DNA from 3 places in the Paenibacillus sp. A3M_27_13 genome. Region 1 is predicted to be linked to each of the others. Evidence: riboswitches for the same ligand, from Rfam matches in the RefSeq annotation. Region 1 holds a riboswitch; each other region holds the start of a gene.
What was found. Region 1 has a riboswitch for cyclic di-AMP ahead of NLX82_RS26160 (resuscitation-promoting factor). Riboswitches for the same ligand answer to the same signal wherever they lie in the genome.
Positions count from the first base shown of each region.

Region 2: another riboswitch for cyclic di-AMP. It lies ahead of NLX82_RS08330 (hypothetical protein); the one in region 1 lies ahead of NLX82_RS26160 (resuscitation-promoting factor).
Region 3: another riboswitch for cyclic di-AMP. It lies ahead of NLX82_RS01025 (3D domain-containing protein); the one in region 1 lies ahead of NLX82_RS26160 (resuscitation-promoting factor).

Region 1 covers NZ_JANAVE010000013.1:9,437-17,585, forward strand. Annotated here, with positions in the region: gene rsmI (16S rRNA (cytidine(1402)-2'-O)-methyltransferase) at 1-608, shown strand, start outside; gene NLX82_RS26145 (AbrB/MazE/SpoVT family DNA-binding domain-containing protein) at 733-987, opposite strand; gene NLX82_RS26150 (HD domain-containing protein) at 1,319-2,602, shown strand; gene NLX82_RS26155 (TatD family hydrolase) at 2,645-3,415, shown strand; cyclic di-AMP (ydaO/yuaA leader) riboswitch at 3,617-3,899, shown strand; gene NLX82_RS26160 (resuscitation-promoting factor) at 4,171-5,319, shown strand; gene rnmV (ribonuclease M5) at 5,466-6,011, shown strand; gene rsmA (16S rRNA (adenine(1518)-N(6)/adenine(1519)-N(6))-dimethyltransferase RsmA) at 6,019-6,903, shown strand; gene yabG (sporulation peptidase YabG) at 6,959-7,855, shown strand; gene veg (biofilm formation stimulator Veg) at 8,057-8,149, shown strand, end outside.
Region 2 covers NZ_JANAVE010000002.1:399,826-407,974, reverse strand. Annotated here, with positions in the region: gene kdpA (potassium-transporting ATPase subunit KdpA) at 1-1,322, opposite strand, end outside; gene NLX82_RS27705 (potassium-transporting ATPase subunit F) at 1,474-1,551, opposite strand; gene NLX82_RS08330 (hypothetical protein) at 1,735-2,130, opposite strand; cyclic di-AMP (ydaO/yuaA leader) riboswitch at 2,246-2,418, opposite strand; gene NLX82_RS08325 (glutathione peroxidase) at 2,885-3,370, shown strand; tRNA gene NLX82_RS08320 (tRNA-Leu) at 3,516-3,598, opposite strand; gene NLX82_RS08315 (urease accessory protein UreF) at 3,867-4,604, shown strand; gene NLX82_RS08310 (hypothetical protein) at 4,901-5,149, shown strand; gene NLX82_RS08305 (helix-turn-helix domain-containing protein) at 5,245-5,628, opposite strand; gene NLX82_RS08300 (helix-turn-helix domain-containing protein) at 5,723-6,097, opposite strand; gene NLX82_RS08295 (MarR family winged helix-turn-helix transcriptional regulator) at 6,283-6,738, opposite strand; tRNA gene NLX82_RS08290 (tRNA-Leu) at 6,902-6,984, opposite strand; tRNA gene NLX82_RS08285 (tRNA-Lys) at 7,000-7,075, opposite strand; tRNA gene NLX82_RS08280 (tRNA-Glu) at 7,162-7,233, opposite strand; gene NLX82_RS08275 (DeoR/GlpR family DNA-binding transcription regulator) at 7,478-8,149, shown strand, end outside.
Region 3 covers NZ_JANAVE010000001.1:233,202-241,350, reverse strand. Annotated here, with positions in the region: gene NLX82_RS01045 (glycine-rich domain-containing protein) at 1-871, opposite strand, end outside; gene NLX82_RS01040 (M20 family metallopeptidase) at 914-2,092, opposite strand; gene NLX82_RS01035 (ABC transporter substrate-binding protein/permease) at 2,241-3,704, shown strand; gene NLX82_RS01030 (amino acid ABC transporter ATP-binding protein) at 3,691-4,413, shown strand; cyclic di-AMP (ydaO/yuaA leader) riboswitch at 4,649-4,817, shown strand; gene NLX82_RS01025 (3D domain-containing protein) at 4,824-5,492, shown strand; gene NLX82_RS01020 (polysaccharide deacetylase family protein) at 5,691-6,497, opposite strand; gene NLX82_RS01015 (NADH:flavin oxidoreductase/NADH oxidase) at 6,803-7,825, shown strand; gene NLX82_RS01010 (PspA/IM30 family protein) at 7,913-8,149, shown strand, end outside.

The DNA of each region.
Region 1 (8,149 bases):
ATTTGGCACTGGTTAGCGATGCAGGTCTACCGGCCATTTCTGACCCTGGTTCGGATCTGGTCAAGCTGGCACTGGAAGCGGAAATTAGCGTCATTCCTATCCCAGGAGCAAATGCGGCACTATCGGCTTTAATTGCCTCAGGACTGGATACAGAAAGGTTCACCTTCGCTGGCTTTCCACCACGGGAGAAAAAGGATCTAGAGAAGCTGTTGCTATCGTTTCAGGTATCTCACGGCACAATTATTTTTTATGAATCGCCTCATCGCATTGTGAAGACATTGATGGTGTTGAAGGAAACATTAGGTTCACGCAAAGTGGTGCTTGCGCGTGAGCTGACCAAGCTGCATGAGGAATGGGTTCGGGGAACCGTGGAGCAATGCCTTGCTAGACTAGAGGGAAATCCACCGATTGGTGAATATTGCCTGGTGGTTGAAGGAAAAGACGAAGAGGAAGAGGAACAGGAACGTCAGGCGTGGTGGCAGTCCTTATCTTTGGAGTCCCACGTCGCACATTACGAGGCAGAGGGACTTACACGCAAGGATGCAATGAAGCGTACAGCCACAGATCGTTCAATCTCCAAGAGAGATGTTTACAACGCACTCTTATGAATATCTGTCTAAACAAAAAAGGGCCTTCCAACGGTTGGGTTCAAACCGTGGAAGGCAACAAGGAGTATATATGAAAAAGGTTAGAATTAACAATATCTGATAAGTCTATTATATACTAAAATTCTCAGTTTGTCACAGGTGTTGGGATTTCAGAAATGCAATCTTGGCAAACAATTTTCCCTTTGAAGTAAATTACGTTCTCAGCATTGCCGCAGAAGATACAAGCAGGCTCGTATTTTTTAAGCATGATGCGTTCGCCATCAACATAAATTTCCAAAGCGTCTTTCTCTCCGATTCCCAGGGTACGACGCAATTCGATTGGAATAACAACACGTCCGAGCTCGTCAACTTTTCTTACAATACCAGTGGATTTCATCATAATAAATCAGGCTCCTCTCGCCGTTTAAAATAATATAAGTGTCATGATTCGACAAAATTTTCTCTTTTCTGATATTTACTATACCAACGATTCCCAAAACAGTCAACCTTAAAAATGTAGTAACAGTCTGATTATGCAAAAGTATTTAGATTAAAGACCTTTACTCATGTGTATTGCCTTATCTTATTGATGATTTATTCAGTTTGTCGATTTGGAAATGTCGAAAAACTATAATTCGACATATTACGACAAAGAATGTCGAATGAAGGAAATCATTTAGGATTTTATTGTATTTTAATCCATTATTCCGAATATTAAAGGAGCTGATATCTTGCACCAGCCACTCAGTGAAGAAAAAGTTTTTAAAGACCCGGTACATAATTACATCCATGTTCAGGATACTGTGATATGGCGGTTGATCAACACGCCGGAGTTCCAACGTTTACGGCGCATACGGCAGTTAGGCACATCGTATCTTACGTTTCATGGAGCGGAGCATAGCCGTTTTTCACATTCATTGGGCGTATATGAGATTACGAGACGTATTATTTCTCAATTTGAACGTGGAGATTTCCCAGATTGGCCGAAGGAGGAAAGGCTGGTTGCTCTGTGTGCGGCCCTATTGCATGATGTGGGGCATGGCCCATTTTCTCATTCAATTGAGGAAGCCTTTCATATGAACCATGAGGATTGGACATGCCGCATTGTACTGGGAGACACGAAGATCAACGCCGTGCTACGGCAAGTCGACGACAAGCTTCCACAAAAGGTGGCTGCGGTTATAGCCAAAACGTATGATAAGCCAATCGTTGTCAACTTGGTAACCAGTCCGCTAGATGCCGACCGTATGGATTATTTGTTGCGGGATGCTCATTCAACAGGTGTCAACTACGGCACGATTGATTTGGATCGTATTTTACGACTGCTGCGTCCTCATAATGGGAGAATTGTTGTGAAGGAATCAGGCATGCATGCAGTAGAAGATTATTTAATGTCACGCTATCAGATGTATTGGCAAATTTATTTTCATCCTGTAACACGCAGCTCGGAAATCCTTTTACGTAAAATTTTCAAGCGAGCAAAGGAATTGTTTAAAAACGGATATGAGTTTGGTTTTCTGCTGGACCCGCTGCCGGATCTGTTGAAAGGAGAGCTTACAGTAGAGCAATATCTGATGCTCGACGAGTCATTAATCCAGACCGTATTTAGCCAGTGGAAACGAGAAAAGGACGAGATTTTAAGTGATTTGAGCAGCCGTTTTATGGACCGTAGATTGTATAAATATGTAGAGATTGAAAATATGGATACAGATACCATTGACAGTATTAGAGAAGCTTTGAAAGAGGCTGGTTTGCACCCTGAATATGATTTTGAAATTGATTTTCCGACAGATCTTCCTTATGATGTGTTTCGGCAGGGTGGCTCGACGGACAACCAGATTTTACTGCTTGGACGTCAGGGCGAGGTGAGTGAAATATCCGAAGTTTCGGAAATTGTGCGCTCAATAAGTGGTATTCACCGAGGAAAATATCATATGTATTTTCCCCAGAATAAATTGAACGCGGTAAAAGACAGGCTTCCTGCCGAAATAAGGAATTATTTTGTCAAAGAATAGACAACTATATAGAAATGTAAGTAAAAAAAGGAGATGTAAACCTTGGATTTATTCGACACTCATACTCACTTGGATGCGCCACAATTTGACGAAGATCGTGAAGAAGTTATAGCACGTGCTGTCGAATCAGGAGTAACACGGATGATCAATATCGGATTTAATCGTGAGACCATTCCATCCACCATGAAATTGGCCGAGACGTATGATTTTATTTATGCGGCAGTCGGATGGCACCCTCAGGATGCTATTACAATGCAGGAGGGCGATTTAGAATGGATTGCATCGTTATGCAGTCATAAGAAGGTTGTAGCCATCGGAGAGATCGGTCTGGATTATTATTGGGATACATCACCGAAGGATGTTCAGCATCGGGTGTTTCGAAATCAAATTGGTCTGGCTCGTGAGCTCAAAATGCCCATTGTTATTCATAACCGGGATGCACATGAAGATATTGTTAGGATATTGCGCGAGGAAAAAGCGAGTGAGATTGGAGGAGTCATGCACTCCTTTTCGGGTAGCTGGGAGACAGCCAAAATGGTGCTGGATATGGGATTTCACCTTTCCTTTGGTGGTCCAATAACGTTCAAAAATGCCAAGCAGCCAAAAGAGGTGCTCGCACAGGTGCCGCTGGACCGTCTGCTCATTGAAACTGATGCTCCCTATCTGACGCCTCATCCGTTTCGTGGGAAGCGAAATGAGTCTGCACATGTGAGACTGGTAGCAGAGGCTGCAGCCCAAATCAAAGGGATTACAGTGGAGGAATTAGTGTCAATAACGACCCAAAATGCCCTGGAACGATTTGACATTCAATGAAAAAGTGAAGAAATCGATCAAAATAAAGAGATAGACGAAGCTAATCATGAATTTGTTGCAGGAAACTCGAGAATATTACAATATTTTAACCGAATATTTTAAAAAATGTACTTGAAACCTGCTTTACAACATGCATAGAAACAGGATATCATCTTTTCAGTGAATTGTTGTTTGAATGTAAACATCAACAAGTCATTTCATGAACCAGTCTCGCTGAGTCCCTTTTACAGGGAACGGGGGAACCGATATGGCTTACAGTACGTCCGGCATATGTGCAAGAAGGGAACGTCTCTTCCGCCAGCCGGCTCGACCGAAATTCTTTCCCCGAATGGGATTGAATAGGTGGAGGAGCCGTATTTCGATTTCTTTCTGGGTCTTCGGGGTGAATGTGAAGGCGACCGCCATGAGCGGTTGACCCAAGCTAGGGCGACTCTCTACGTCCGAACCCGACAGCTAACCCCGTAAGCGTAACAAGAGAGAAGCCATCTCGTGCATGAGTTTTCCCGCATATTCACACATGCCGGAAGCCACGAAAGAGCTCTCTAGTCTCTTTCTCTGGCTTTTTTTGTTGTGAATAAAAGAAAATCTGTCATCATACTGTGGTTAAACAGGGGAGGACAGCATGCCGCGAAGACGGGTACATGGTGCAGGACAGTCGCAGTTTGGGCTTGTCTTGTAGAAAATCTGTTATAGTCACGTCAAATCTCAACTATGTCTTACTCCAGACGGCGGGCTATGTAAGGAGGACGGAGGAAATGGGCATTTTCCAAAAAAAGGATACCCATGAGTCACGCTCATCCAGCATGTCTTACGTATTGCGTTGGAAGCAAGAGAATGTGCGCCAGGCTGCTTTGGTTGCTATTTTTCTAATCGCGCTAACGATTATGATTTCAATTCTGATGTACACGCAATCTAAAAAACAAGTCTTTTTTGTCATCGATGGCAAGGCGTCTGCGGTAGAAACCCGGGAATCCAAGCTTCAAGATTTGCTGAGCGAGCATTCCATTTCACTTCAGCCGCATGATACAGTTTCCATGCCGCTAAATGGAGCAATACAGGATGGCGATCGCGTAGTCATTAAACGTGCCAATCAAGTCAAAGTATCTTCAGGCAATGAGACGAAAAAGCTGTACACAACAGAAAATACAGTAGAAGGTGCCATTCGTACCTCGGGCTATAAATTATCATCAACGGATAAAGTTTATCCTGCGTTGGATGCCTCTGTTTCGTCTAACATGGACATAAAAATCGTCCGTGTGAAGAAACAGCAGGTCGAACAGAAAAAACAGGTGCCTTATCAGGTCATCAAAACGGCCGATCCGAGTCTTTATAAAGGCGATAATCGGGTCATTCAAAGCGGCAAATCGGGTGTGGTCGTCCAGCACGTTCAAAAGGTATATCATGATGGAAAGTTGGTATCCAAACAGCTGGTTAACAAGGAAGTTGCACAGAACCGTGTGGATAAAGTCATTGCAGTAGGAACGAAGAAAAAACCGGTCGTTCTGGCTGCTTCCGTCGGTCCCAATGATGCCGTTAAGGCAACAACGGTTAGTTCGGGCAGTGCTGTCCGTAAAGCAGGCGTCAATTTTAAATATAGCAAAGTTTTACAAAATGTCTCCATGACGGCGTATTCCTCACAGGAGCCAGGTATCGGTACACGTACTGCATCCGGCGCACGTGTCACGGAAGGACGCACCATCGCGGTCGATCCGAGTGTAATTCCAATCGGCTGGTGGGTGTATATCGAAGGGGTGGGCTTCCGCCGTGCGGAGGATACCGGTGGCGCGATTAAAGGCCACAAAATCGATGTGTATTATGAGAGTTTGAGCCGAGCCAACCAATTTGGTCGTAAGCACGGTAAAACCGTTTATGTTATCGGACCGATAAAGCCTGAAATCAACTAAAACAGGTTGTGTATGTTGAGGGCAATGCGATAGTATTAACAACATAGTTATGCCATGCTAAGAAGAGGATATCCTCTTCTTATTTTGTTTTCAAAAGCAGGGAAAGATAAATATAGCTTGCTGTGTAGCAGTGGAGGGAAACGCAAATGATCAAGGAAGTGATCGTGGTAGAGGGCCGGGATGATACGGTGGCCATTCGCCGCGCTGTTGAAGCGGATACGATAGAAACTGGCGGCTCAGCCATTAATAAAATGACGCTGCGTAAAATTGCATTGGCGCAGGAGCGGCGGGGGGTCATCATTTTAACCGATCCCGATCATGCAGGGGAGCGCATCCGTAAGATTATCGCTTCCAAGGTACCCGGCTGCAAGCAGGCCTTTATACCCGAGGCAGAAGCGACGCGCAAAGGAGATATTGGCGTGGAGAATGCCTCACCGGAAGCGATCAGACACGCTCTTGCACGGGTCCATACGACAGTGGAAGGCGCCGACCCGCTGATTGAGTGGGCGGACCTGATTGATGCTGGACTCATCACCCACCCCAATGCTGCTGCACGCCGTATGGCCTTAGGGAATGTGCTGGGTATTGGTTATTGTAACGGAAAGCAGCTACATAAACGGCTCTCTGTATTTCAGATCAGCCGCGAGGAATTTGCCGGGGCGCTGGCACAAATTGAAAGTGAAGGATTGTGATATCCGTATGACAGGGATTCAAGATATAGCAACACCGCGGCGTACGAAGGACATTATTCAACGGCACGGTTTTTCGTTCAAAAAGAGTTTGGGACAAAATTTCCTGATTGATCAAAATATTCTCAATAAGATTGTAAATGCTGCCGGATTGGATGAGACGAAGGGCGCACTTGAGATCGGTCCTGGGATTGGTGCTTTGACCGAGAAGCTGGCCCAATCAGCCAAGGCAGTTACCGCTGTCGAGATTGACCAGCGGCTACTGCCAATTCTCGAAGAAGTGTTGGCCCCTTACGAGCATGTGAAGGTACGTCATGGAGATGTGTTGAAGCTGGATTTGCGCGAGGTGTTCGCAACCGATTTTGCAGACGTGAGCAAAGTAAGTGTCGTGGCTAATCTGCCGTACTACGTTACTACACCGATTCTGATGAGGCTGCTGGAGGACAAGCTCCCTTTGGAGAATATCGTCGTTATGATCCAAAAAGAAGTGGCTGAGCGTATGGCTGCGTCTCCTGGAACGAAGGATTACGGCAGCCTGAGCATTGCGGTGCAATATTACAGCGAACCTGAATTAGTCTGTATTGTGCCGAATACAGTATTTATTCCCCAACCGAATGTGGAGTCTGCAGTCATCCGGTTGCGTGTACGGGAAGCCCCTCCAGTGGAAGTGGTGGATGAGAAGCATTTCTTTGAAGTGGTTCATGCTGCTTTTGCCCAGCGTCGTAAAACCATTTCCAATAACCTAAAAAGCCGTTTCTTCACCAAAGAGAACAGGGACACGCTGGAGCCGTTGTTGCAACAAGCTGGTATTGAACCCTCCCGTCGAGGAGAAACGCTAAGTATTGAGGAATTTGCGCGTCTCAGCGCTGTGCTGTTGGAGGCAGGTATATCCTAAGCTGGAACCAAACTGTGCATTCACCCATACGATATAGGAGGGGTGATACAGTGTGATGAGTTTAGGAGACTTGGTCGTTCGGAAATCGTACGGCGGAGATGTCACGTTTCGTGTTGAGGACATCCAGCGGGATAAAGCGATCATTAAGGGAATAGAATTTCGGCTGCTGGCCGATTCCCCAGTGAACGATCTGGTCAGAGTGCCTGCAGACCAGATTAGCGGTAAGACTCAGCAGGCCCATATTAAGGCTGGTGAGTCTCTTAATCTGTTGCAACGGGCACGCCAGCAGCAAGCTGCTCGTAGTCAGGCAGCTCTGGTTGGGGACTGGAGTGATCCGGTCGAGTCAACGTATTTTGAAATGCCGGGAAAGGTTCTTCATCTGGATGGAGATCCCGGCTATTTGAAAAAATGTCTCAGTTTATATGAACAGCTCCGTGTTCCTGCAGAGGGACATCACGTTCACGAATCGGCAATGGCGGACACGTTGTACCGACTGCTTCCCCGTATCCGTCCGGATATCGTAGTCATTACCGGACATGACGGTGTGCTGAAGCAGCCACAGCCTTACGATTTGTACAGCTTGAAAAGTTATAAAAATTCGCAAAATTTTGTGGCGGCGATTCAGGTAGCAAGACAATATGAACGTCATCTGGATTCGCTGACGATTGTAGCGGGGGCGTGCCAGTCCCATTTTGAGGCGCTGCTACGTGCGGGAGCGAACTTCGCCAGCTCACCAGGGCGTATCCTGATTCACGCGCTGGACCCCGTTTACGTGGCTGCCAAGGCGGCCTTTACTTCGATCCGTGATACGGTCAACATGGGGGACCTGTTTCACCAGACAATCAGTGGCAGTCGCGGAGTGGGTGGAATTGAAACTAGGGGAAGCTATCGCATCGGCCTGCCGAAGCTTGAAAATTTGTCTACGCTTAAAGTAACGCCTTCCGCAATCTAGGATTCAAATGTGCCAATAGGATTAATCTGAACAAAAAGCCTCTGCTTTCAGAGGCTTTTTGTCATTTTTTATATAAATTATTCCTGTTCGCAAAAAATTAAATTGACAACTTATTTTTCGTGTTGTTATAATATTTAGCTTGATTTGACAATCCCTCTAAAATTCGTTATAATGGACAAGGAAAGAGGTGGTCGTTAGGCAATGGCTAAAAATACGCTGTTGGAAATCAAACGCAGTCTCGACGCACATGTAGGGCAAAAAATTTTGCTGCGGGCTAACGGCGGACGCCGTAAG
Region 2 (8,149 bases), on a different contig from region 1:
CCCCAATGACTCATAAACGCAAGCGCAGTTGGGGCGAGAATGAGGAACGGATGTACCAAAATGGCAATCGCGATCAGCTTCATTTCCTTGCCTTCAATTTTCCTTCCCATAAATTCCGGAGTTCTCCCGACCATCAGTCCGCATATAAACACACCCAGAATCGCATACATCAGCATATTCATCAGCCCGACACCCTTGCCGCCAAAAATGACGTTTAGCATCATTTCTCCCAAAGCAGCCATGCCACCCAGTGGGGTTAGTGTATCATGCATATTATTGACCGAACCTGTCGTTGCCGCTGTTGTGACCGCAGTGAATAAAGCCGATTGTCCAATGCCGAAACGAACCTCTTTCCCTTCCATGCTTCCTTGAGAAGCATCCACACCCAGTGTCTGGATTAACGGGTTACCTGTCTTTTCAGACACGTACGTAATAGATAGTAAAATAAGAAACAATACCATCATGGAGCTAAAAATAATCCAGCCCTGCTTACGATTACGGGCAAACAGTCCAAAGGTATACGGCAACGAAGCCGGCATTACCCACATTGCCAAAATTTCCAGCACGTTCGTCCAAGGACTTGGATTTTCAAAAGGATGCGCAGAGTTAGCTCCCGCATAACCGCCTCCATTCGTCCCCAAATGCTTGATGGACTCCAGAGAAGCAATGGGCCCCATAGAAATCTGCTGCTGTGTTCCGCTCAGCGTCGTAAGATCCGCCGTAGGCTGTAGCGTCTGTGGTACCTTCAATCCAACCAGCACCAGCGTAAGCACAAAGGCCAGCGGCAGGAAAATCCTTATAATGGCTTTAATAAAATCTTGAAAGAAATTGCCCATCCCTTCACCGCGCCGCGTCAATCCTCTCATAAAAGCCGCAGCAACCGCAAAACCGGAAGCAGCCGAAGTGAACATCATCATCGTGACGAACGCCATCTGTGTCAGATACGTAAGCCCGCTTTCTCCGCTATAATGTTGGAGATTCGTATTCGTCATAAAGCTGATTACCGTATTAAAAGCTAGTGATGCTTCCATATTACTGTTTCCAGCCGGATTACCAGGAAGCATTCCCTGTAAACGCAACAGCAAGTAGCTGATCGCCACAAGCACGACATTCGTTGCAATGAAACTCATAACATACGTAGTCCAACGCATGCTTTCTAGCTTCTTCAATCCTACTATCTTATAAATCAGCTTTTCTGTTCCGCCAAAAATCCGATCCGTCCGATTGGGTTCATTCGAGAATACATGATACATATAGGTGCCCACTGGCTTTACCAAGAGCAGCAATATGACGATCACAATTCCAATTTGAAGCAGCTCCATCCTTTATTCCTCCTTCAAAATGCTCCTGCGTTTGGAACAACAGACCTGCTTCCAGAGCACCAATTGTGTGCACACGTTTGCGAAAACCCGCTACCTATGATGCTTAATATTCAGATCTGTTGTTCCCGCCCGCTCTATCCCCTATAGCTGACTAGAACTTTTCAGGGTTCAGGAGTGCGTAGATTAAATACATAAACACAATAGCCGTAAGCCCAAGTATAACGATCATCCTCTTCGTCCTCCTTTAGAGGTCTGCGCATCACACCAGCGTACAAACAGCAGTATCACTCCATAACTCACAGCCATGACGAGCAGCATGTATATATCCATCATGTTTATACCCTCCGTATCGGTCCTCAGATCGCCATTCTTATTTGATCATAAAATCATAAAACAACTATGTTATAAGTGCTTATCCGTTCAGCAGAAAACCCACCTCTCCGTTCAATGTGTAGATCACATGATCCGCTCCCAATCCCCGATAAATTCCTTGTGGATTACAGCCGTGCGTAATAACATAGATCGATTCCGATGTTAGCGGCCGACATATTTGCAGGAAACGGCACGTCAGATTCAAGCTGTTCTCGAACAAATACACACTACCAATTTCTTTTTTTGGAAAATTCCATTTTCCCGCTTGCATGGTATTGATGCGGACAATGTGCTCCACACCCATTTTTTTGAGCTGTCGTTCCTCCTGGGCGCTATTCGTGAGAACTGCAAACGCCAATTTTTTGAAAATAAGCAATTTCACAAAACTTCTGCCCGCTTCATTCGGTGCAGTGACAATAATTAACCGACCTTCCATCAGTAGCTCCTCTCCCGGTATAAAAAGACAACAAAAAGAAGCCGAAGGAAAAAGGCTTTCCTCCGGCTTCTTACATATCCATGATAAAATAAACCATGGCTGCACACGGCGGTTTGTTGCCTCTCCCTGTACGCTTACGAGGTTAGCTGTCGGATTCGGACGTGAGAGTCGCCCTATTTCTGGCACTTGACCTGAAAATTCACCCCATGAGACACACGGCTTCCGAAGCCGTACAATCTCGATTGGTTCCCCCGCTTTTGCAACTGCAAAATTCAGCGCTATAGACATTTCGTTGTTACTTCATTCAAGTTAATTTGAAATTACGTCTTGAATCATACACCCGCGCATGGAAGACTGTAAAGCTCAACTGCGGGGTTATAAATCGGCCTTTAGAGCCTAGGATATTAATAATAGCGCTTACAATGCAACTATGCTTCTCACAGCTCCTTCAATCTCTGTTTTTCATCCCTTTTCGAAAATGACAAGCATGTCAATATTGGCGTAGGGTAGAGCGTTTTTGGCCTTTTTTTGTAAAAAGAGAAGAAAATACGCTATATGTACCAGCTAAACACCGATTGAACCCGCTTTTATAAGAAGAAACACCTTAATTCGCTCCATTTGCGGTGCGATTTACTGTTTTGAACAAAATACGATTTTACAGCGGCTAAAGGCTTGATATAGCTTTTCCAAACTTGCAACCTTGCTTTTAATTGCTTACAATTTAATTGCTGAATATTGAATAAGGAGAGATACTATGACCGTTTATGAATATGATGCGCACACCCTGCAAGGGAAAAAAATTCCGTTATCCACATATGAAGGGAACGTTCTGCTTATCGTGAACACTGCCAGCAAATGTGGGTTAACCCCCCAATACAAAGCGCTACAAGAGCTATATGACCAGTACCATGAACAGGGGCTCGAAATTTTGGGATTTCCCAGCAACCAGTTTGCCAAACAAGAGCCAGGTTCCAGCGAGGAGATTTCCGAGTTTTGCCAGATCAATTATGGTGTTACCTTTCCGATGTTCGCCAAGACAGATGTCAATGGCGATCAAGCGCACCCCTTATTTCGTTACCTGACCCAAACTGCTCCGGGGGTATTAGGGTCCAAAGCGATCAAATGGAATTTTACTAAATTCTTAATTACACGAGAAGGTAACGTATTTAAGCGCTATGCACCGCAAACCACTCCAGATAAGCTGGCGGGAGATATAGAGAAGCTTTTGCAGCAAAACTGACATCCTTCTTTATCACAGTTAATAAACGACCGGTTGTCTACCGTTGTTCTGTGGCTAAAGGATATAACGAAAAATGCTTAACAAAAAAAGCATCCCTTCACGTAAACCGTGTCAGGATGCTTTTTTAACTGAGTATTGCATATAATGCGGTCGAGAGGACTCGAACCTCCACGGGCGTACGCCCACTACCCCCTCAAGATAGCGTGTCTGCCATTCCACCACGACCGCAAATCATAATGTAATGAGGCAACAGATTTATTATACTCTCTCATCAACTATTTGTAAACAAAAATATAATAATTATTTTATTTGTTATTTTAACTAACATATATGAGCGATAAGAATATTTAATTTGACACAAAAGCTATTTAAATGTAAATATATATTACATATATTTCGAATATTTTTCGTTATCCCCAAGTAAAAAGTAAAATAACATAACATAACATAAGGATTCACTTCGAGGAGGCGAACCACCTTGCATAAAGGCAACCGCTTGCTGAACTATGCATTATTGTTGGACCCTTCCCTACCTGTTGGTGGCTTCACCCGTTTTAACGGACTGGAGAAACTATCGCGTAACGGACATTTGAACAGTCTACAAGACCTGGAACATTACATGCTGGATGATTTGTATCCTCAATTTACAACCGTTGACGGCATGGCTATCAAAAGTCTGTATGTCGCCATCCAGCAGAATGACAGTTGGCGGATCGCCCTCATTGATAAGATGCTGCATACCCAACGTCCCTCCTGGCAGCATGTGAAGGAGTTTCGTCTATCCGGTCAGCGTCTGCTCAAGCTCGCTAAGGCTCTTTATCCTTGGCTTGAATTTGACCAGTTGGAATCTATACTCATTCAATACAATGCGATTGGCACACTCGCTACCGTTCACACCTGGATTAACTTCCTCCTCGGAAACGATGTAGAACAGACCGTTCACGGCTATCTTAGCGCAGCAGTGTCCTTCTGTGTGGAAGATGCCTTCAAACTACTCAATCCTCCTTATGAGGAAAAGAACCCTCTTATGGAGCGTATGACAAGCGAGCTCCTCTCTGCCTGGAAGAAGCTTAACCAACCTGAGCCAACTGCATCTCAGCGTCGCTTTCTTCACAGACATTGGTCCAGCTCCTACATCACTCTACCTCTTTATATGAGCCATAATAACCAATTGGATGAACCTAGACTGTTTTCCTCCTCAGGTCTATTCAAACGCCTTCCAGCATCCCCCTGATGCGTCGTTTCGCCAATGTGGTCACAACACCAAAAACACTCTGTCCCTTTCCTCAGGTGGCAGAGTGTTTTTTATCCACATATAATCGCAATTCACAGCATTAGCAGACTCTAGACGGATTATCAGAACCACCTAGCACTTAATTAAGTAATTAATTCAACAAAATGACGCATTTACGATTGTAAAAACACGTATAAAAGTGTATCATAGTGTTAGATGGTTAATTCTAACATGTTTACTGATGATTATTATAACACACCAATTATTCCGCAAGAATCCGTAAGGGGCGATTTCTCTTGAATAACAAAATGCCTGTCACCTCCTTCGGGTGGGCCATCAAACAACGGCTTGTCGAACTTCGACTGGATCAGAAAACATTTTGTGAGACACACAATATTCCGCCTTCACGCTTGTCCAATCTGATTCACGGCACCCGCAAAGCACAAAGGTACAGAAAACAAGTTGCTGCAATTCTGAACATCGACGATAACGATTATAAGGAGGCACCGCACTCTAAACCTAACAAGCATTCCAGTTACATATAGGTCATTCCATATCACCAAGAAACCAAATAGACCCGTAAAGCGAACCCCTCCAGTTCGTTTACGGGTCTTCAACCCAGACATCTTTAGCCAAAAAATTATTCCGGCTTTGTTTTATCCTTCTCACTTTTTTGCTTACGGTATTTTGCAAATTCAACATATTCTAAAATAAAATTCTGTTCTTCCGTCTCAAGATCTTCTGCCTGGCAATTCAGTGGCCCCATCACTCCAAAAAAATAAGCAGCCTTCTGCTCCTGAAGCACGCCTTCTCCTGGCTTAATCCCTTTCATTAACCAATCGAGCGATACATTAAAAAAGTCCGAAATCTGAATCAAATGGGTGGTACCCGGCGTTGTTTTACCCCTTCTCCAATCACCGAGATTCCCTGAACTGATTTTAAGTTTTTCACAAAATGCCTTCTTGGTCATTCCGCGATCCTTAATCAAAGCTTCAATCCGCTGATAAATAGTTTGATCTCCCAAAATGTTTCCCCTCCGACACAGTAACTTTTTCTGAAATAATTTTCATTTTTCAAGCCTTACTCATTAGTAATCCTCATCAAATCCTAAGCAACCATTACCTCATAGTAGAATTGCGCTGGTTTTTCTCTTTACGAAAGCGGGTAAATTCAATATACTCAAGTATAAAATTTCTTTCCGCCTCACTAAGCGGTTCCCCCTGGCAATTCAGTTGCCCTGAAGCGCCAAAAAAATAAGGGTCTTGCGACTCCTTTAGCACCTCACCCTGTACATCTCGACCCAGCATGATCCAATCCAGACTGGCATCAAAAAACGAAGCAATTTCAATGAGTTTATTCGTGCCCGGCGTCGTTTTTCCTCTTTTCCAATCCCCGAAGTTCCCTGTACTAATGCCTAACTGCTGGCAGAACGCCTTTTTCGTCATTCCCCGTTCCTTGATGAGTTCCTCAATGCGATGGTAAATAGATTGCATAGAAGTTCCTTCCTCCCTAGCAGGCTCTCAAATAACGATATCATGTTCTCTGTTCCCATTTCAAAGATCACGTATGCTAAAATTACCGAATTATGTATGTTGGTTTCCATTATACCACAACACGCAACAAAAACCGCCTGTTTTCCGAAGAAAGGGCGGTCTTTAAGCCAGTTCACTTACGCCAATCACGTAGCAGAGTTGTCGATTTTAAGTAAGATATGCTTCAATTCATTCAAAGTTTCACTCAGATGCAATAAATCTTCTTCTGGCAAATACACCAGTCTTTCTTGAATTTTATTGGAGAAGGTATGAAATACCTGTTCACAAAAAGCATCGCCTTCCTGTGTAATCGCCACATTCACGACTCTGCGATCCGAATCACACGATTGGCGGTCAGCCAACCCATGCTCCACCAACTTATCCAGAAGAGGAGTCATGTTTGGACGTGAGACATTAAGTTGTTTGGACAAATCGGATACTGTAGACGAACGCACTTCACGCAGAAGCATGAGCACTTGAAAGTTATTAGGCGACAAGTGTAATGGGAAATCGAGCGGACCGTAGGTGAAAAATTTCTTCTTCACAATCGGAAACAAGCCCAAAATATTTTCTGATATATTTCCTAACAGTTGAGTGTCCATATTTTTCACCGTCACTTCATAAGTTTATACTTATCATTCTATAACATTATGGCATTATATTATACTATGGAATCATTATTTCATCATAATCATTACTTTATTACATCACTACACAAATAAAAAAAGCCTCTACCGCGAGAGACTTTTCCGTTTATTCCATTGATGCGGTCGAGAGGACTCGAACCTCCACGAGCGTACGCTCACTACCCCCTCAAGATAGCGTGTCTGCCATTCCACCACGACCGCATAACAAAATATAAATGGTGAGCCATGAAGGACTCGAACCTTCGACACCCTGATTAAAAGTCAGGTGCTCTACCAACTGAGCTAATGGCTCATGCTGTTCATCCAAGCTGTCCGCCATTAGACCAGACCTCAGGAATTTCCCTTAAGCATGCAACATGTAGTCTATAAAGACAACAATGACCCGTAGGGGATTCGAACCCCTGTTACCTCCGTGAAAGGGAGGTGTCTTAACCCCTTGACCAACGGGCCTTATTATTATACGCCAACTTGGCGACAAGAAAGAGTATATCAAATAGAATAACGAATGGCAATACTTATTTCTAAAATTTTTAAAAAAGCAGTTTTTATAAGCACAAAATTCGCATTTACTTACAATACCTTATCTAAAATCACTAAAATCCTGAAAACAGCGATAAATGATTGCAATATCACTTGTATTTACTTATAATCACTTACGAGATACCGAAATAATTATATATCAGAGGAGCTTTTTATGTATCAGGAAGAACGAATGTTAAAAATCGTTGATTACTTACAGCTTCATAAGCGTATTTCGGTGGATGATATTTGTGAATTTTTTAATGTTTCACGAGATACGGCCCGTCGAGACCTCGTAAAACTTGAAGAGCATCAAAAAATTATTCGCACCCGCGGCGGCGCTCTTCTCCCTACACTTCATCACGATCCAATTGGAAATTATAATGAAAGACTACTTACTGTATCCGAGGAGAAACAAGTGATCGGACAGCTGGCTGCCAGCATGGTACGAGATAAGGATCGTATTATATTGGATTCCTCTACCACCGTACAGGCGTGTGCAGAAAGACTGAATGTGCAGGAATGTTCGGTCATCACCAATTCAATCAATCAGGCTGACGTGCTATCTGGAAAAGACGGTGTCTCCATTCATCTGCTGGGAGGCCGCCTGCAAAAAGAACACCGATATGTATATGGCTCCTCCGTGATCGCCACTTTGTCTCACTATTTTGTAGACAAAGCCTTTATCGGGATTGGTGGTATATCTGCCCACGGACTAAGCCTGATTCATGAAGAAGACGGCATGCTGAAGCATCAAATGATGAAACAGGCAGATCAGGTGATCGTCCTTGCAGACCATTCGAAATTCGGAATCAATTTTCCATATCGTTTTGCCGATCTGTCTGAA
Region 3 (8,149 bases), on a different contig from region 1:
CATTACCTGAAGCATCCGGGTGCATGTGTATGGAAAATTGTTCAGGTTGATACCATGAATACCACACAACAGCTAATAACAAATAGTCGACCTGTAAATAGTTGACCTTAGGCAATTGCTTACCCTCAGGATCATCCACCGCTTTATTCACCCGCTCGTGCAGATGTTGTACAATCTTATGAACCGCTTGTTGGGCCTGCTGTGAAATAGCTATATCCTCCTGCGTATTCCAGCGGTCACCTGCTGGCTGCACGGAAGTTGTGAGTTTGTAATAGCGCGAAAGCTCGTCGCTCGGTAATGGATGATTAAAAAAAGTTCCCCACAAACTGGCGCTATAGCGGTTCCAGCCAAAGCATTCTACATACAACCAGTCAAACCACGCCCGCTCCTCAGGCATCGGCTGAGAGCCGCCGGAATGAGGCGCATGGTGAAGCATACGACCAAAAAAAGCTTCCGAGAATTGCTGATATTCGCGGGTAAACATCAACATTTCGTGCCATAATTCATCCATATCGCTACTGAACATAGGCACTCGATTCATAATCGCGCATAGCATAAAATATCGTTTTAGCTCATGCCAGCGCCAATCATATTCTTGCTCCGTCAGCTCAGGGTGGGCTTCGATTACACGACTCCTTACGCTATGAGCATAGGAGGCGGGAATGGATTGCTCCAGTAGCTGCATTAGCTCTGTAATCTCTGGATGACGCTCCTGCGCAAGGGACGAAGGGGATGGGGAGCTGAGGAAAAAAGCATTCCGGCTCCGTGTTTTTCTGTTTCCCCGGTTTCTGCGTATTGCACGGAATATAAACCAAAAAATGAAGAGGATCACCACAATAAACAACGTCCAAAAGCTGCTCATACTATCCATGATGGCTGACTACTCCTTTCTGAAAGAACACGGAATTAAGATTTAGCGTTCGTTATTCAGCAGAGCGAATTCTTTTTTTATCCGGGCTAGCAGTTCAGGATTCGTGATTACATCGCAAGCAGTCCATGCCAAAGTTCTCGCAGCCAGCAGCATTCCTTCCATGGCCCGGTCCTGCATCGCCAAATCGCGGAATTCTGGTGTATGCAAGGCATGCTTCTCGTCAATAACTTGAATGTAAGGATGGATAGCAGGGCAATGAAGCGATACATTTCCGATATCCATGGAGCCGTGATCTTCGCCTTCTGTTATATCTTCTTGTGAAATGCCAGCCTGCACCAAATTTGCGGTAAACGCATCGGAAAGTACACGGTTCGTGACCATTTCATCATAAGAAGTCTCATAATTGGAGGTCTCCAAACGACACCCGGCCTGTAAAGCAGCTCCTTCAGCAATTTGAATAACACGGCGAGTCAGCGGGTTCAGTTCTTGACGTGTAGTGGCTCTCACATAAAATTGGGCTGAGGCGTAATCAGGAATAATATTGGCTGCTTGCCCACCCTGATTAATGATCCCATGGATACGCACTGTACTTTTTACTTGTTGACGGAACGCATTGATGCCATTGAACGTTTGAATCACAGCGTCCAGCGCGTTAATGCCTTCGTGCGGGCTGGCAGCCGCGTGAGCAGATTGACCAAAAAATTCGAATTGTACAGCATCAATCGCCAGTGATTTGCCTGATTTTTCGTAACGGTCATAAGGATGCGTCATAAGTGCGATGTCGCAATCATCAAACAATCCGGCAGCGGCCATAGGGACCTTTGCACCGCGTGTTTCTTCGGCAGGTGTGCCATATACCCGTACTTCTCCACCAGTTTCGTCGATGATCGACTTGAGGCCGACGGCAGCACCAGTACTCATCATACATATCAAATGGTGCCCACAGGCGTGTCCTAGACCTTTCAGAGCGTCATATTCTGCCAGAAAAGCGACAACCGGTCCGGGTTTTGCAGATTTGTAAGTTGCAATAAAGGCTGTTTCTATGCCCAATACAGGTGCCTGGACCTCAAAACCGTGAAAAACCAGTTCTTCTTTTAAACGGGCAGCGGCCAGAAATTCCTCGTTTCCAAGTTCAGGATTTGCGCCAATAAATAACGAAATGTCCTTAAACCGTGGGGCATGCTGCTCGATGGTCTGTTGAATGGTCTGTTTAAAATCCATGCTGAAAACTCCTTTATATAAGCTGTAATGTAGGTACTGCGTTAGGTATGCTGAAATTGTACTATAACATTCATTGCATAATCATGCATATTCATTTATAATGACACAATCTTATTTATTATAAAGAATTTAAGGAGAGAAAAAAAGATTGAAAAAGGCATATCGTTTTACCGCCCTGGTTTTGACGGCGGTTATCTTGCTGTTGACTGGTCTTCCCATGCTCAATGCATACGGAACGGAAGCAAAGCCACAGAAAAAACTTGTAGTGGGCATGAGTGCCGACTTTCCGCCGTATGAGTTTCATAAAGTCATTAACGGTAAGGATACCATTGTTGGGTTCGATGTGGATATCGCCAAGGAAATCGCCAAAGATTTGGATGCGGAGATGGTCCCTGAAGACATGAGTTTTGACTCTTTGCTGCCTGCTCTGCAAAGTGGTCGTGTAGACTTGGTACTGTCCGGTATGACACCAACGGATGAACGCAGAAAGAGTATTGATTTTTCGGATGTATACTATCGCTCCAAGCAAGTCATCATGGTACGCCCAGAGGATAAAGACAAATATCCGACGATGGATGCTTTGAAAGGCGAGAAGATCGGAGCACAAAAGGGAAGTATTCAGGAAGAGATTGCTCAAAAAGTGCCCAATGCCTCTGTAACTTCACTGGATAAAATATCTGACCTGGTACTCCAGCTGCGGACCCAGCGTGTGAACGCTGTCGTGATCGAAGATACGGTTGCTAAAGGATACACGTTAGACGGTACCGTAACCCTTGCCAAGGCTGTGCCTGAGGATGCGGGAGCAGAAACAGCTGTAGGTATCCGTAAAGGGAATGCAGAATTGCTTGCTTCTGTAAATAAAACGTTGGCTCGCCTGAAAGCAGACGGGTCGATTGAGAAGTTTTCCACGGAAGCGAGTGCACTTTCTGCGGATCGTCAGGTTTCTTCTAATAACATTGTAGATATTTTTTGGAAATACCGCAGTTTATACGCTACGGGTATCGGCTACACCTTGTTGCTGTCTGCGCTCGGAGTACTGTTCGGATTCATCATTGGTCTGATCATATCCTTGCTACGTATGAGTGGAGTACGCATCATTGAGTGGTTAGGTACCACTTATGTAGAGATACTGCGTGGCACACCTATGCTGGTGCAACTCATGATTATTCACTACGGGGTTGCTTTGACGCTGGGTGTCAATTTTACTCCACTCCAGTCTGGTATAATCACATTGTCTCTGAATAGCTCGGCATATCTGGCTGAAATTTTCCGTGCAGGTATCCAGGCAGTAGACCGTGGACAGATGGAGGCTGCCCGTTCATTGGGTATGGGACGAGGCAAAGCTATGCGTCATGTCATTTTGCCGCAAGCGTTTAAATCTATTTTGCCTGCTATCGGTAATGAGTTTATTACGATCATTAAAGAATCATCCATTATTTCGACCATTGGGATGGTGGATATTATGTATCAGGCCCAGGTCATTAAGAACATTACCTACGAAGGATTAAGTCCGTTCGTAATCGCAGCCGCTATTTATTTTGTAATGACATTCAGCTTGTCTAAGCTGCTGGGTTTATGGGAAAGGAAGTTGAGAGCCAGTGATCACCGTTAAACAACTGCGTAAATCGTTCGGCAAGAATGAGATTTTAAAAGGCATTGATATAGATATCGCCAAAGGTGAAGTCGTCGTCATCATCGGTCCCAGCGGTTCGGGGAAGAGTACGTTTTTGCGTTGTATGAATCTGCTAGAACAGCCTACGGACGGGGAGATTTTGTTTGAGGGCGAGCCGATTACAGCTCGTGGTCATAATATTAATGTAACCCGGGAGAAGATGGGGATGGTGTTCCAGCATTTTAATCTGTTCCCGCATAAAACAGTGTTGCAGAACCTGACGCTTGCACCAACGCAGGTTAGAAGACAGTCAGGGAAGGAAGCGGAAAAAATTGCGCTAGAACTCCTGCGTACCGTAGGGCTTGAGGATAAGAAGAATACCTATCCGAACCAGCTATCCGGTGGTCAGAAGCAACGTATTGCGATTGCGCGTGCTTTGGCCATGCAGCCGCACGTAATGCTGTTCGATGAGCCGACTTCTGCATTGGACCCTGAAATGGTTGGAGAGGTTCTGGATGTAATGAAGAAGCTCGCCGAAGGCGGCATGACCATGGTAATCGTGACGCATGAAATGGGCTTTGCCCGCGAGGTAGGCGATAGAATTATCTTTATGGATAACGGTCAAATTGTAGAGCAAGGTACACCAGAGCAGGTATTTGGTACTCCAAGCCATGATCGCACCCGTGATTTTCTTGCCAAAGTATTGTAAGAAAGTGCTGATATGAGCTATAAAAAAGCCCTCCGTTTGACGGAGGGCTTTTTCTTTTTTTTGTCACCATTTCACCATATTTTCGTAACAAATATTCATTTCTTGGTGACAAAATTGTAACGAGTATAGTATGATGTTCAAGGTTCCCAACATTTTCATGCGGATAAGGTTACAAAATTGTGATATTATGCAGTAAGCCAAAACTTACCGGGACAGCATGCGGTTATGACAAACGCTGAATGCTGGGCCCAAACTATGGGAAGTGCGGGGGACGTAACAACGGCAGTCTTTCCGAAACGTCATAAGACGATATGGAATATGCCTAGGGGTGAATTGCACAAGCATAGGGCTTCTCCTGAGTCCGAATCCGACAGCTAACTTCGCAGGCATAACAGAGGAGGTACATATCTTTGAAACATCTAAAACATATTGGAAAAAACATGAAATTTGCGGTGCTTGCCGCAGCCATTGCAGGGCTGGCACAGACAGCTGGAGTAGCGGATGCTGCTTCGCTTCATACTGCCAAAGATGGCGATACCTTCTTTTTGCTTGCTCAACGTTATGGAGTATCAGTGGACGAGCTGACGAAGGCGAACCCAAACATTGCCTCTAACAATATATATGCAGGTCTGCAAATTAAGGTACCTGGTGAAAAAAGTGTGAATGCAGCTTCGGATTCGAAGCCTCAGCTTCTTACGGAGAAAGCACCAGCGAATGAGGGGCCAACGATTGAAGCGTGGGGCAAAACATTTAACTATAGCAAAATAGTTGACGTTAAGGCTACTGCGTATTCTGCCGCAGCCGATGAGAATGGTAAATGGGGAGCAGTGGACTACTACGGCAATCCGCTTAAACTAGGTACAATTGCGGTAGACCCGAACGTCATTCCGATGGGCACGAAAGTGCTGGTTACAGGCTATTCCCACCCAGGTTTGCCGGATCATTCTTTTGTAGCTGTCGCTCGTGATCAGGGCAGCGCCATTACAGGAAAACGGATTGATATCTTTATTCCTGGCAACAAATCATTTGTGAACGACTTTGGATTTCAAAATGTGAAGCTGTACGTTATTGATAAATAGCATTATACGTATATATGGTTTAATTAAACATAATATATATTATGTAAACTTAATGCCTGTATCCTACCGCATATAACTAGGTCAGACTCTTATCAGGTCCTATCCATAAAAAAGGCTGTCTTGACGAGCAGAAAACTTCTGCTGGTAAGACAGCCTTTTTACGTTGCTTTAGCTTGTAGCTCAATCATAAACATATGGTTATTTCTGTTCCGATGTGTGGAGTAGCCGGGGGACTGTCACAAATTTGTAGCCCTTAGCTTTTAGAGAGTGAATTAGACCCGGCAGAGCTTGGACAGTGCCTTGCAAGTTGGAACTTTGACCTCCACCTGCGTGCATTAAAATAATAGAGCCAGGCCCAGTAGCTGGGATCACATTGCGCTGAATTTGTGTTTTACTTAGTCCCTTCCAGTCGAGAGAGTCTACATTCCAATTGACAATCATGTAGCCATGACGACGTGCCCACTGGATTTGAGGCTCCGTGATTTCACCGTAGGGTGGACGAATCAACTTGGGGCGAAAACCTGCGCTGGCTTGTAAAATACGTTCTGTTTTTGTAATCTGGTTGCGAAAGCGTTCTGGTGTGGCCTTCCTAAAATCCGGATGAGTATAGGAATGGTTTCCTATAGCATGGCCTTCACGGATAATACGGCGTATGATCCCCGGATGCTTTTCCGCACGGTGACCGACGATGAAAAATGTAGCTTTGATGCCATTGGCGTGTAATACGTCCAAAACCTGCGGCGTATACCTAGAATCGGGCACATCATCAAAGGTTAGGGCAATTTGGCGGGTGTGTGGGCCGCACATTTTAAAAATGTCCGCATGTTTTTTTCGCAGCATTGCTAATGTAGGAGTTGCTCGATCTGTGCTCTGTTGTACAGAAGAAGCAACAGCTGCTTCCTTGGGATGGGGCGTTCCGATGTTGGGAGGCGCATCCGCGTGAACGGGTAAACTTGAAAATGCTAGTAACAGTGCCAAGCCTGGCAACACTCCCCTGTACGGCATATGTATCCCCCCTTTCCGTGCAGTGATACCTAGTGGTGCTCTCGACTATTATGTACCTGTCCTATTAAAAATATGCTGGTTACCAAGTTCGGCTCATAAACGACTGGAAAGAAGTCCACGATGAAACGATTATCAATGAAGATGATGGAGCTAAACGCACATATTCTCTTAAACATGACCGAAAACAGGAGCATTTTCGCAAGTTTTAGCCTTACAACGAATTCGGTATACCGTGACAGCTGGTGTATAATGGGGATGCAATTCATAATTATACAGACATGGAATTGAAGGAAGGATGGATAAAAGTGACCGACTTGTTTACTCCTTATCAATTAAAGGGGCTTTCTTTAAAAAATCGGATTGTCATGCCCCCGATGTGCCAATACAGCGTGGAGGCCAAGGACGGAAATCCAACGGATTGGCATCATGTCCATTATGTGAGCCGGGCAGTAGGAGGCACTGGACTTATTATTGTGGAAATGACAGCGGTCCATCCGGATGGACGTATTACAGATCGTGATTTGGGTATTTGGAGTGACGAACATATTCCTGCATATCGTAAGATTGTAGAGGAAGTTCACAAGTATGGTGCCAAAATTGGCATTCAACTAGGCCACGCTGGACGCAAGGCTGAAGATGCTGAGCAACCTGTAGGTCCTTCCTCGATTCCTTTTAGCGAACGCTTTAAAGAGCCGCACGCCTTAAAGACAGCTGAAGTCAGGGAACTGGTTCAGGCATACAAAGAAGGCGCGCGCCGCGCGGTGGAAGCAGGTTTTGACACGGTCGAGATACATGGCGCTCACGGCTATCTGATCCATCAATTTCATTCGCCTTTAACAAATGCCAGAGAAGATGAATATGGGCAGGATTTGTCACTGTTCGGTGTTGAGGTCATACATGCTGTTAAAGAGGTTCTTCCTGCTGATATGCCTGTGCTTATGCGGATATCTGCCAAAGAATACGTCGAGGATGGATATAATGTGGAATACATAACAGGCGTAGGGGAACGATATCGTGATGCGGGTGTGGACATTTTCCATATCTCTTCTGGTGGTGAGGGTCCGATTGGTTCTGGCGGAGGCCCGTCTGCGCGTGCCGGCTATCAGGTGGATTTGGCTCATACCATCCGTGAAAAGCTGAATGTACCTGTAATTGCTGTTGGCTTACTGGATGATTATGAGGACGCCCGTCGGGTTGTTCAGCAGAAAGAAGCTGATCTGGTAGCAATAGGCCGTGCCATGCTGCGTGATCCCTATTGGGCGCTGCATGCATCGCGGGAGCTAAAAGTACAGGCCGACATCCCAGAGCCTTATTTGCGCGGCTTTTAGATATTTTTGAAACCCTCTTTGCAAAGCTTGCGTAAACATGTGTACAGAGCTTAAAATTTAAGCATTCAACTCTAGGAGGAACTTCACATGTCTATTTTCAAACGATTAAGAGATCTTACGATGTCCAACATTAACGCCATTATTGACAAGGCAGAAGATCCAATTAAAATGACGGATCAATACATTCGTGATATGCAAGAGGACCTGGAAGATGCAGAGAAAGCGGTAGCCGCTCAAATTGCTATTGAAAAGAGATTCAAACAGCAATACGAAGAACAGGCTGCTTTGGTAAAGAAACGCGAAGAACAGGCACATACCGCTGCA